DNA from 4 places in the Lysinibacillus sp. FSL W7-1291 genome. Region 1 is predicted to be linked to each of the others. Evidence: riboswitches for the same ligand, from Rfam matches in the RefSeq annotation. Region 1 holds a riboswitch; each other region holds the start of a gene.
The links. Region 1 has a riboswitch for thiamine pyrophosphate ahead of thiW (energy coupling factor transporter S component ThiW). Riboswitches for the same ligand answer to the same signal wherever they lie in the genome.
Positions count from the first base shown of each region.

Region 2: another riboswitch for thiamine pyrophosphate. It lies ahead of thiC (phosphomethylpyrimidine synthase ThiC); the one in region 1 lies ahead of thiW (energy coupling factor transporter S component ThiW).
Region 3: another riboswitch for thiamine pyrophosphate. It lies ahead of NST76_RS11535 (ABC transporter substrate-binding protein); the one in region 1 lies ahead of thiW (energy coupling factor transporter S component ThiW).
Region 4: another riboswitch for thiamine pyrophosphate. It lies ahead of thiT (energy-coupled thiamine transporter ThiT); the one in region 1 lies ahead of thiW (energy coupling factor transporter S component ThiW).

Region 1 is NZ_CP151994.1:851,318-854,499, forward strand. It holds gene NST76_RS03895 (VWA domain-containing protein) at 1-1,325, shown strand, start outside; gene thiW (energy coupling factor transporter S component ThiW) at 1,570-2,070, opposite strand; TPP riboswitch at 2,162-2,269, opposite strand; gene NST76_RS03905 (tetracycline resistance MFS efflux pump) at 2,336-3,182, opposite strand, start outside.
Region 2 is NZ_CP151994.1:246,445-249,626, forward strand. It holds gene NST76_RS01135 (methyl-accepting chemotaxis protein) at 1-532, shown strand, start outside; gene NST76_RS01140 (AEC family transporter) at 644-1,573, shown strand; TPP riboswitch at 1,652-1,766, shown strand; gene thiC (phosphomethylpyrimidine synthase ThiC) at 1,912-3,182, shown strand, end outside.
Region 3 is NZ_CP151994.1:2,366,058-2,369,239, forward strand. It holds gene NST76_RS11525 (ABC transporter permease) at 1-209, opposite strand, end outside; gene NST76_RS11530 (thiamine-binding protein) at 209-499, opposite strand; gene NST76_RS11535 (ABC transporter substrate-binding protein) at 501-1,496, opposite strand; TPP riboswitch at 1,650-1,760, opposite strand; gene parC (DNA topoisomerase IV subunit A) at 1,880-3,182, opposite strand, start outside.
Region 4 is NZ_CP151994.1:3,874,892-3,878,073, reverse strand. It holds gene NST76_RS18890 (SMC family ATPase) at 1-877, shown strand, start outside; gene NST76_RS18885 (hypothetical protein) at 919-1,041, opposite strand; gene NST76_RS18880 (DUF4870 domain-containing protein) at 1,097-1,420, opposite strand; TPP riboswitch at 1,548-1,655, shown strand; gene thiT (energy-coupled thiamine transporter ThiT) at 1,792-2,352, shown strand; gene map (type I methionyl aminopeptidase) at 2,514-3,182, shown strand, end outside.

The sequences.
Region 1 (3,182 bases):
AGCTAGCTAAGGAAGCAGCGGCACGTTCTGTTGAAATGCTACGAGATGAGGATACATTAGGCTTTATCGCCTTCGATGATCGTCCTTGGGAAATCATAGAAACCGCACCTCTTAAAAGTAAAGAAGAGGCAGTGGATACCATTCTATCAGTAACACCAGGAGGCGGGACAGAAATCTATAGTTCATTAGCTAAAGCCTATGAAAATCTCGCCGATTTAAAGCTTCAACGTAAACATATTATTCTTTTAACCGATGGGCAATCACAGTCTGGGAATTATGAGGATTTAATTGCTGAGGGAAAAGAAAATGGTATCACTTTATCAACAGTAGCGATTGGACAAGATGCTGATGCTAACTTACTCGAAGCACTTAGTGATATGGGTAGTGGACGGTTCTATGATGTCATTGATGAACAAACCATTCCTTCTATTTTATCTCGTGAAACAGCTATGATTTCTCGTACCTATATTGAGGATAATCCGTTTTATCCAGCAATTTATAATGCCGCAGGATGGAATTCGCTATTTGCCAATGGCGTCCCTCAAATGAATGCTTATATTGGAACGACAGCTAAGCAAGGGACAACCGTAATTGCAGAAAGTGAGAAGGAAGATCCTGTGTTAGCACAATGGCAATATGGACTCGGTAAAACATTTGCTTTTACATCCGATTCAACGGGTAAATGGACAGGAGATTGGGCAAGATGGCAGGACTGGGGAACATTTTGGCAGACGCTTATTTCACAAATGTTGCCAAGCTATAATGATGTTGCCTATGATGTGAGATTAGAAGCTGATGGCTCCTTTATGATTACAGACCCTACAAATGAAGCCGCATTTTTAGACATTGTAGCGGTTAATGAAGCAGGGGAGGAGTTAGAAACTCAGTTAGAAACCATTTCAGCCTCCCAAATTCGAGCTGTTGTACAGGCCGAACCTGGATTGATTTTCTTCCGTATAGCGGATGAGCAGCAGGCCATTTATCAGGCAGGCCTAAGTGTTCCTTATAGTGCTGAGTATGAACTGCTCCCTGTTAATGAAAAACTGGTTGAAGAGTTAACAAATCAAACAGGGGGAGCCGTTTTAAAAGAACCACAAGATGTGTTCCGTGACTTTACAACCAAAGGAGCGGATCGACAAAACATTGCTACATGGCTTCTTTTAGCAAGTATGCTTCTATTCTTTATGGATATTACCATAAGACGTTTTGGTTGGAGTTTCCTAACAAAAACGAATAAAAAAGAGCAGCCAATTGAGGAGAAACCTGTACAAGCAGAAGACACGAACGTAGCCCAGCTATTAAAGGGTATGAAAAAACGATCATAATAAAGTGAAGGCAGTGCAAAATCATTCCATTTTGCACTGCTTTTTTAAATGCTTTGAGGTTTTAAAAAATGGTGGTTTCCGCTAGGAAAGGGGTGCAAAGGTGATTGACACAGTGCAGCCTTCGAAAAGTGCTTCTCGGGGGAGAGAGACGCTCATAAAGAAACGAACCCCGCTCAAAGACTAGAAAAGAAATCTTCTCGCACATCTTAAAGGATTTCCAAAATCAAAAAGCACTCAGCACCACTCAATAAAGCGAAGAATTAAAGCTCTTTACTAGTACCGATTTTCGCAAAGTGCTAGCTACCATAACACCTAAGATGGCCCCGATGGTACTTGATGTTAAAAAGGCTGGCATGAAGAATAATGCGGCTACGGATGTCTCCATAAGCAATTTTGCATAGGGTACGGCAATAAGTGAAGCTAAAATACCAGTGCCAAAAACTTCGCCGAATCCTGCTAGCCATGATTTTCTACTGTATTTGTAGGCAAGGGCCGCACACAATGCTCCAATGACGCTACCAGGAATCGCTAAAAGAGAGCCTGTACCAGTAAAGATACGAATGATGGCTGTCACAAAGGCAACTAGAACTGTTGGCACGGGTCCTAGTATAATAGCTCCTATTACGTTAACAGCATGCTGAACGGGGTAGGCGCGTGCGATGCCTGTTGGTATGGATACAAAGGTAGATCCTGCTACAGCAATCGCTACTAATAAAGCCATGATTGTCATTTTACGAATTGACATAAGGTTCACTCCTCTTGAATAAAATCATGAGGGAAATTAAAAGGCCGCTTCCTTTAAACAATAGGAAGCGGCCTTGCATAGACAATGATAGTAGCAAGTAGCGCCACTTCCCTCCGCTAGTATGAACTAGATCAGGTTCAAAGGGTCCGTACATCATCATATACGTCTCAGCCTTTTAAAGGCTCCCCTAGTGGTAAATATCATTCAATTTTATTAACCAACATTACTGTAACATAATGTTAAAAATAGTCAATGATTTTTCTGACTATTTCGTATCAGGATGCATTAGATGAGGTGCTTTTTTCAATGTCCAGATGAGTGCAAGGAAGAAGCAGGCTAATAATATGATAGATCCGAAAATATATGGACTGTTCATATTCCAGTCAAATAGTAAACCTGCTAAGGCTGGTCCAATCATATTGCCAAGGCTCATGTAAGCATTATTCAAGCCCGCAGCAAACCCTTGTTCTTTCTCTGCAAGCTTTGAAATTAGTGTATTTACAGCAGGACGAATTAGTGTTGTTGCTGTAGAGAAAATAGTTGCTACAACTAATATAAGAGCGAAGCCAGATACAAACAATATTAAGAAAATAGCAACAGATGCAATAAATAAATTGACTAACACAACTTTCATTTCACCAAAGCGATTAAAAAGTGGTGTAATCACAAACATTTGTACAACTACCCCAAAAGCACCACCGACAACTAAAATAATCGCAATATCTACGGGTGTGTAATTAAACTTTTCTGTCACAAATAATGACAAGGTTGTTTGGAAGTTGGCAATTCCGAACGAGAACACGAGCATGATAATGAGCATAACGAAATAAGGCATATGTATGGAACGAGCCATTTGCTTCGCCAGATTTTCTTGCTTTTGCTTGTCATGTGAAGTGTTTGGTTTAGTAGATGGTAATAAAAAGTAAGATAAAACAGATGCAAGTATGGCAGCAACTCCTGCCGTGAAAAATGGAAAATGTAAACTAACCTTTGCTAAGAAACCACCTATTCCTGGCCCTATCATAAAGCCCAGTGACATAGCAGCACCTAACATACTCATACCTTTTCCACGTTCCTCGTAGGTAGTAACGTCAGCTACAAATGCCATAATA
Region 2 (3,182 bases), 600 kb from region 1:
CATTACAGAGCAAACGAATCTGTTAGCTTTAAATGCAAGTATTGAGGCAGCTCGTGCTGGCGAACATGGAAAAGGGTTTGCGGTAGTAGCAGAGGAAGTAAGAAAGCTAGCAGAGCAATCTAAAAATGAAACAGAAATTATTAAGAGTACGGTAGAAAGTATTCTCGAAAATTCCCAACAGACAGTAGCTGTTATTGCTTCGAATGCAGATTTAATGCATTCTCAAAATGAGTCCGTACAAAGCACACAAATGGCCTTTAAAGATAGCAGTGACTTGTCACGTTCAATTGCAGCTTCCATTAGTGAACTAATGAGTAAGTTATCTAGTATGTTAGAGCATAAAAATCAAGCAATTATGGCTATTCAAAGTATATCTGCTATTTCAGAGGAAACAGCTGCCTCTGCTGAACAAGTAAGTGCTTCTGCAATGGATCAACAAGGAGAGTTACTAAAAGTAGCAGAGTCTATTCAAAATATGAATGATATATCAAATGAACTGCAAGAAGTCGTAAATCGATTTAAGCTAGCGTAAAGAAAAAGGCTGCCTAAAATATATAGGCAGTCTTTCTTAATGGTGAAGGGAAGAGACATTGACCTGTTAGCCATTCAGCACTACTATAATGAAGGGAAGGGGGTCATCAATATGATGTATCTCGGAATGATTTTCTTTCAAATTGTTGCACCTATTTTAGTGTTGCTTGTACTTGGCGCTATACTACAAAAGAAATTTCGTTTTAACTTAAAAGCATTGTCTCAGCTTATTACATATTGCTTTATGCCAGCCGCTGTTTTTGTGAATTTATATGAAACACGTGTAGAGCTGTCTGTTCTGGGAGAAGTCGGGTTATTTATTGTGCTTTTTATTGGGAGTCAAATGATACTCAGTCATTTTTTAGCGAAAGGGCTTGGTTTGGCCAAAACGGAGGCAGCCGTCTTTAAAAATAGTGTTGTGCTCATTAACTCTGGAAATTATGGTATTCCAGTGGCCCAAATGATTTTTGTAACACAACCTATTGGTGTAGCCATTCAGGTCATGCTCGTTATATTTCAAAATATGACAACTTATACATATGGTTTGTACAATTTAATTTCCTCTACGAAATCGGGTATGACAATCATCAAAGATTTCTTTAAAATGCCCATTATTCATGCGCTAATTATTGGTGTCGCTATGAACTATTTTAATATTGGTATACCGCAGTTTATCAAAATACCTGTAGAGCATGTCGCAGATGGATTTATTGCTGTAGCCTTAATTACATTAGGCGCACAATTATCACAGCTTGAAATCAAATCTATGTTTAATAAAACTGTTTTTGTTAGCTGTTTTACAAGATTAGTTATCGGACCAGCTGTAGCATTGGTCATTATTTATGTATTGGGGTTAGATGGAGTTGTCGCACAATCTCTGTTTATAGCCAGTGCCTTCCCAACATCTCGCAATAGCTCTAGTCTAGCATTAGAATACGATGTGGAATCAGCTACAGCTGCGCAAACTGTTTTATTTTCAACCATTGTGAGCTGTCTAACAGTAACGATCGTGATTTATCTTGCGGAAGTATTATTTACTTAGTTGGATGAAAATTTTAAAATATTGAATGGAAAACTTCCATCTCTTAGAAATATCTGCTACACTAGCATCAAACTAAATAGTATTAACTAGGGGAGTCTGATGAGTCAGGCTGAGAGGGAAACGCTTAGAAGTTTCTTGACCCTTTGGACCTGATCTGGCTCATACCAGCGTGGGAAAGTTAAGAAGCTATTGCATCGTATGTCGTGTGCAATTACTAGACCTTTACATTCATGGCCGGATCCAAAAAAATATTTTGGATTCGGCCTTTCTTTATTTGTTGGAGTGAGCTAGATTTTCGGTCCTTGTATCAAATTACATTTAAGGGAGAGAAGTAGCTCATGTCAGTAGTTAGTGAAAAGAACATTACGATTATGTCTAGCTTTGAAGGAAGCAAAAAAGTGTATGTGGAAGGATCACGTCCAGATATTTTAGTACCTATGCGTGAAATCGCATTAAGCCCAACGACTGGTAGCTTTGGGGATGAAAAAAATGCCCCTATTCGAGTATATGATACGAGTGGTCCATACACAGATCCGAATTATCACATTGATATTACAAAGGGTCTGCCTACTTTGCGACGTGCATGGATAGAAGAAAGAGGAGATGTTGAGGAATATGAGGGGCGTACGATTAAACCTGAGGATAACGGTTTTCGTCGTGTTGATGATCCGCGCATTAAAGAAAATGTTTTCCCTGAATTGGAGCGGAAGCCTTTACGTGCAAAAAGGGGTAAAAATGTAACACAGCTTCACTATGCACGAAATGGAATGATAACGCCGGAAATGGAGTTTGTGGCGATACGTGAAAACATGGATCCTGAATTTGTTCGTTCAGAAATTGCAGCAGGTCGGGCTATTATGCCTTCTAATATTAATCACCCTGAGGCAGAGCCGATGATTATTGGTCGTAACTTCCATGTGAAAATCAATGCAAACATTGGAAATTCCGCGGTGTCGTCGTCAATAGCAGAAGAAGTTGAGAAAATGACATGGGCTACACGCTGGGGTGCCGATAATATTATGGATCTCTCGACTGGTAAACATATTCATACAACGAGAGAATGGATTATTCGAAATGCTGCAGTGCCAGTGGGAACGGTGCCCATTTATCAGGCTTTAGAAAAAGTAAATGGCATAGCCGAGGATTTAACGTGGGAAGTTTATCGTGATACGCTCATTGAGCAAGCAGAGCAGGGGGTTGATTATTTCACGATACATGCGGGTGTTCTTTTACGCTATGTACCTCTTACAGCAAATCGTGTAACAGGCATTGTGTCACGTGGTGGTTCAATTATGGCACAGTGGTGTTTATTTCATCATCAAGAGAATTTCCTTTATACACATTTTGAGGAAATCTGTGAAATTATGAAGACATATGATGTTGCTTTTTCTTTAGGAGATGGCTTACGCCCAGGTTCCATTGCAGATGCCAATGATGAGGCCCAATTTGCAGAGCTTGAAACGCTGGGTGAATTAACACAAATCGCTTGGAAGCATGATGTTCAGGTGATGGTAGAGGGGCCAGGTCATGTACCGATGCATTTGATAAAGGAGAATATGGACAAGCAATTAGAAGTTTGTAAGGAAGCGCCTTTCTATACATTGGGCCC
Region 3 (3,182 bases), 1.5 Mb from region 1:
CCAATGGCAAGTCCTAATAAGGCTAATTGCATCGTAGCCCAAGCATGTGGTAAAAAGGTTTGATAGGCTTTAAAAGCTTCCAACAAAATACTACTTGGTGCAGGTAATAACCAATGAGGAACTTCAGCCACATGCACAATGAGCTCCCACACGAATAAGAGGAAGGCGATAAAAATAATCGTCCTTCCCTTTTGCAAAGCTTGTTTCATTACTGGTATTTCTCCGTTAATGTATCCATAGTTATACCAGTTGGCTGATATAATATTTTCACTTGTGTAATGACATTGATAGCACCAAGCTCAATCATCTTGTCATTCATTTTTTCAATGATTTGCAGCAACATTGACAGCTCACCTTCCATCGTCGTTTCCAACGGATGTACCTCATATTTCACACCAGCAGCATCTATCACAGCAATCGCCGCATCGACATACGGTATAACATCCTCAAATTTCTCTGTTTTTGGAATGATTTGAACACTGATTAATGAATTCGCCATCTTATTTGGCCTCCTTTTTAGGTAAGAAATCATTTGTAAAGGCTTGTTTCGCATTAAATTCGCCCTCTAACACGTTGTTGCTAGACATCCATTTTGCATAGTTTTCCCATACAGAAAGCTTTTGCTCTCCCCATTGCTTGGCATCATCCTGATATTTATCGGCTAGCCATTCCTGACTTTTATGCACTAACGCTTGATCTAAATCGGGAGCCGCTTCTATTAAAATATCAGCCGCCTCACTTGGATGTGCTATGGCGTATTCATAGCCCTTCGATGCAGCCGCCACAAACGCTTGAACTAGGTCAGGATTGTCCTGGATCATTTTTTCATTTGTAGCTAGAACAGGTGTATAATAGTCCAGCTGATCACTATAATCTGTTAAGTACAGCATATTAATCTTTTCACCCCGTAGCTCAGCTTCAATACCTGTCCACGCGTAATAAATCCAAGCAAAATCAATATCCTTTTGCATCATCGTGAAAAAATCTAAATCTCCTGCATTGACGATATCTAGTTTATGAATGTCTGCCTTTTCTGTTTGCATCAATGATTGTAGGACAGCTTGCTCTAGTGGAGCCCCCCAACCGCCATAGGTTTTACCTTCGAAATCCTTTGGTGATGTAATACCTTTTGATGCAATAGAAGCAAAGCCAGATGTATTATGTTGAATAATAGCAGCAATGGAGACAAGAGGCACATCTTGCACACGAGCCTGTGTAATCCCTTCCTGATAGCTCACACCAAACTCTGCCTTTCCAGAAGCAACAAGCTGATCGGCTCCTGCCTCCCCAGGCATAATAATGTCAACATCTAAGCCCTGCTCCTCAAAATAACCGAGTTTTTTTGCGACATACAGCCCTGTATGATTCGTATTTGGTGTCCAATCTAAGACCACTGATACTTTTTTCAGCTGATCAGTAGCCTGCTTGTCCTCCTTGTCACTACAGCCCACTAACGTTAAAAGTGCAGCCACTAGAATAAATAACCATTTTTTCATGCGAAGTCCTCCCAGTTGATAATGTGAAAGTGTTCATGGTTGAATGTTGTCACCAGAAAGAAAGCGTATGCGTTTGGCAAGATATTGCTTGAAAACATAAAAAAACGCCTAGGATTCCTCCCAGACGTATTGCAATCAATCTTCAAAACTTTGCTTTTTTGAATAGATGTTCCCTACGCTGGTACGAGCCAAATCAGGTTCAAAGGGTCAGCGTCTATCGGACACAATCTCAGCTAGCAACTACTAGCCCCCCTACATTCTTGTGCTATGAACTTTTCGTTGATTATTATACCCATAGTTACGCTAAAATGACAAGATGCTATTTTTGACTAACGACTGCTCTCGTAAAAAAACCCAGCACTCCTAAGAGACTGGGCTTATCATTAGCTTAGTTTCTGTTCTTTTTTAGCCGTTAAAACATGGGAAATAGCCCCATCTGTTGCAATATCCACTTTAAACGAACCGTTGGAATGGCGATCAGCACGCGTCAATGTTTGGACATCAATGAGCTCTTGTACACCTTTTTCCGTTTCAATCACTATTTGCTCCTCATTCGTTGCTTGAATAACTGCCACAATACGGTGAGGATTTGCTTTTAATTCTGTTAATACTTTTAGACCACGTTTTGCACGACTTGCCACTTCAACTTCTGCAACATTCATTTTCTTCACGGCTCCACGCTGTGTGACGATTACCACATATTGTGTAGCATCAGGCTGTAGCACATTGACACCGACTAAGGCTTCTCCATCCTTTAGCGTGATGCCTTTGACACCGCCTGTTTTCACCCCTGTAACTGGTAATTCTTCCAGTGGGAAACGAATCGCATAGGCTGTATCCGTTGTTAACATCAGTTCCACATCATCTGTCACAAACGATGCAAAGATCATCGCATCGCCCGCTTTAACATTCATTGTTTTTATTGGCTTCGAATAACGCGTCACCGCATAATCTGCCAGTGGGGAGCGTTTAATTTGACCATCTTTTGTAGCTGTTAAAATATACGTATTTGGCTGTTCGAATGTTTCAAAGCCATACACTGCAATAATAGACTCATCTTCCCCTGTTGGCACAATACTTGAAATATGCTGTCCAAGATCCTTCCAGCGAATATCAGGTAGCTCATGAACAGGCTGGTAAATATAATTGCCTCGATTTGTGAACAGTAACAGATGATGCTGTGTATTTAAGGTTGCTTCATACAATAAGTAATCCGAATCCTTCATCGCAAAATCCTGACCATTGGAAGCGGCATGTGAACGTGTGGATGTACGTTTAATATAGCCATCCTTTGTCACCGTCACCACAACCTCTTCACTTGGCACAAGGACATCTAGCGTAATTTTAATTTCTTCTATTTCCTGCTCAATTTTCGAGCGACGTGGCTCTGTGAAGCGTTTCTTAATCTCTAGTAACTCTTGTTTAATGACACGTACAAGCTTGGCTTCACTTTGTAAAATTCCTTCTAGCTTCGCAATCAACTTATTTAACTCGTCTTGTTCTTGACGAAGCTCTGTAATGTCTGTATTCGTTAAACGATATAATTGTAAGCTAACGATCGCCTCGGCTTGTACCTCTGTAAAATCAAACTTCGCTTGTAAATTAAGCTTCGCATCCTTCTTATCGTTAGAAGAACGGATTGTCGCAATCACTTCATCTAAAATGGAGAGTGCTTTAATTAACCCT
Region 4 (3,182 bases), 1.5 Mb from region 1:
AAGCATGCAGGAAATCGGCTTTGACAGCTATGAGGAATACGCAGCTGCCAAACGGAGTGCGAGCCAATTGGAGGCACTTCGCAAAGTATGCAGTGACTATGCTTTACAGGTACATACCCTGAAAATCCAAATAACTGAAGGGGCTATGTATCTTCAAGGGAAAGAGAAGCAAGATTTAGTGATGATGGAAGCAAAAGTAGAACAACTTCGTACAGCGTATGAGGAAGCATTTAAACGTTTGCAACAGATGAATGGTTTTGCACAAGCATGCCAGGGCTTTATAAAAAAAGTGGAAGAAACAGCGAGAGAGCTTCAGTTACTTGAACAAGAAGCTGGTCGAGTAAAGGAACTCTATGGATTATTAAACGGACAAAATTCGAAAAAGCTGTCCTTTGAGCGATACATTCAAATTAATTACTTAGACCAAATTACCGATGCCGCTAATATTCGTCTTTATCACTTATCAAATGGTCAATTTGAGCTTAGACGTTCTGATAGACTAGAAAAGCATGCGAAGCAAAGTGGGCTTGGGCTTGATGTATATGATGCCTATACGGATCAATTACGTGATGTGAAAACATTATCCGGTGGCGAAAAATTTAATGCTTCCTTAAGTCTTGCTTTAGGAATGGCAGATGTCATTCAAAGCTTCCAAGGGAATATTCATATTGAAACCATGTTTATTGATGAGGGCTTTGGCTCGCTTGATGAGGAATCTTTGAATAAAGCAATTGATACATTAATTGCTTTACAGGATTCTGGTCGTATGATTGGCGTGATTTCTCATGTGCCTGAATTAAAATCAGCGATGCCAGCGGTCTTACATGTAGAAAAAACATTGAATGGACATAGTCAAACCCACTTTGAAGTGAAATAAATAAAAGGCGTATTTCCAAAACAAGGGAATACGCCTGCTGTTTATTTTTTTCGAGGGGTGGCTGTAGGTGTTGTCCCTTTTTTTGCAGCCATTACTTTTTTCACGATAGGAATAACAATAGGTGCTAATTTTACGGCGGTTTTCACAACATTTGATACTTTCATTCAAAAACAGCTCCTTTTACAATTACTACTACCTGTTTCGCTTAAAAATGAAACATTAACGAATAACACGAACAGCTTGAATAATATTCCATATTACAATTCCTAGTGAGACGATGGCATAAATGGCAAACGAAACGAACCAAATAATCAACATCGTATTATTGCCGGACGTTGGATCCAAATTAAATGTAGAAAAAACAAAGACAATAAAGAACAGAATGCCGAAAACAAAAGGAATTAAATGAGAGATAAGTGCACGAATTGAATGTCTTTTTACGTCACTATCTTTCGTAATAATGTACACAATTAATGGGACGATAAAAGGGGCGAAGAAAATACTTAAATAACTAAAGGCAGATAAAATTTTTTGGTTCTCCATAGTTGTACCTCCTTTTGTAATATTTACGCATGAAAAACAGCAAAGTTTCAAAAAAATAATATATGGAAGAGGTTGTAATCCTTCTATCCTTTGCGTACAATGAGAATGTTCAAATAAATTCAGATGTAACGACCACAAGGGGAGCTGATGATGTCAGCTGAGACTGGGCACGTAATGCCTTGACTCTTTGAACCTGTAAGTTAACGCTTGCGTAGGGATGTGGATAGAAACCGACACTAGTACGATGTGAGGCTCTGTCCTGGCATCGTTTTTTCATTCTTGAGGGAATAAAAAGGTGTCAGAAAGAGACATATCAGCGCATTTCTATTCCTGCTCTTGTATCCTACATCGGAACAAAGGAGAGAATATATATGGACAAAAAAAGACTATTAATGCTTGTGGAGATTGCGATATTTGCAGCAATCGGTCTTGTGCTTGATCAGGTTTCCTTTAAAGTATGGGCACAAGGTGGCTCTGTTAGTCTAGTCATGGTACCTATTATGTTAATAGCATTTCGCTGGGGCTTAGTAGCAGGGCTAACAACTGGATTACTCGTGGGTGTAATGCAAACCATGTTTGGTGCTACGATTGTGCACTGGCTACAAGGATTCCTTGATTATGGTGTTGCTTTCACAGTTGTAGGATTAGCGGCGGTTGTGCGTGGACCCGTGTTGGCGGCTGCCAAAAATGCCAACAAAACAAAAATGGCACTTTACATTATATTAGGTACGGTACTTGCGGGCTTTTTACGATATGCAGCCCACACGATGGCTGGCGCTGTATTTTTTGCAGAATATGCTGGCGATCAAAATGCATGGATCTATTCCATCATCTATAATGGTACATATATGCTACCAGCAACTATTTTAACGGCAATTGTAGGCGTTCTTTTATTCACAGCTGCTCCACAATTAATGCAAAGAAAAGCATAAAACATGCCCCTCACATTTGTGAAGGGGCTTTTTTGTCGCAAATAACTCTTTGCGCACTTCGCAAAGTAAGGAAGCATACAATATTTAAAGCGTTTATCGTTATACGCATAACAAGTTATGTTATATTAAAGTATAGATATTAGATGAAAGGGACGTTATACATGATTGTAAAAACGCAAGAAGAGATTGAAGCTTTTAAAAAAATAGGACGCATTTGTGCTGAAATTCGTGAAGCGATGAAAGCTGCCACAAAACCAGGTGTTACAACATTGGAGCTAGATGAAATTGCTGGCCGTATGTTTGCAGAGGCTGGCGCGATATCTGGTCCAAAGGGAGAATATGATTTCCCTGGGTATACATGTATTAGTGTCAATGAAGAAGTGGCGCATGGTATCCCCGGAAAACGTGTTATTCAAGAAGGGGATATTGTAAATATCGATGTTTCTGGTTCATTAAATGGCTACTTTGCTGACACTGGTATTTCATTTGTGGTTGGTGATGGCTATGAGGACAAAGAAAAGCTATGTCGCGTTGCCAAAAGCGCCTTTGATCGAGCAATGACAAAGGTAAAGGCTGGGTCTAAATTAAATCAAATTGGTAAGGCAGTTGAACGTGAGGCGAATGCTAATGGCTTAACTGTTATTATGAATTTAACTGGTCATGGTTTAGGTCAATCTTTACATGATGAGCCGAATCACATTTTAAATTACTATGATGCATGGGATTCTACAATTATGAAAGAAGGTATGGTGCTTGCGGTTGAGCCGTTTATCTCAGCGAAGGCAGAGCATATTGTAGAAGCTGGTGATGGTTGGACATTCATTACACCT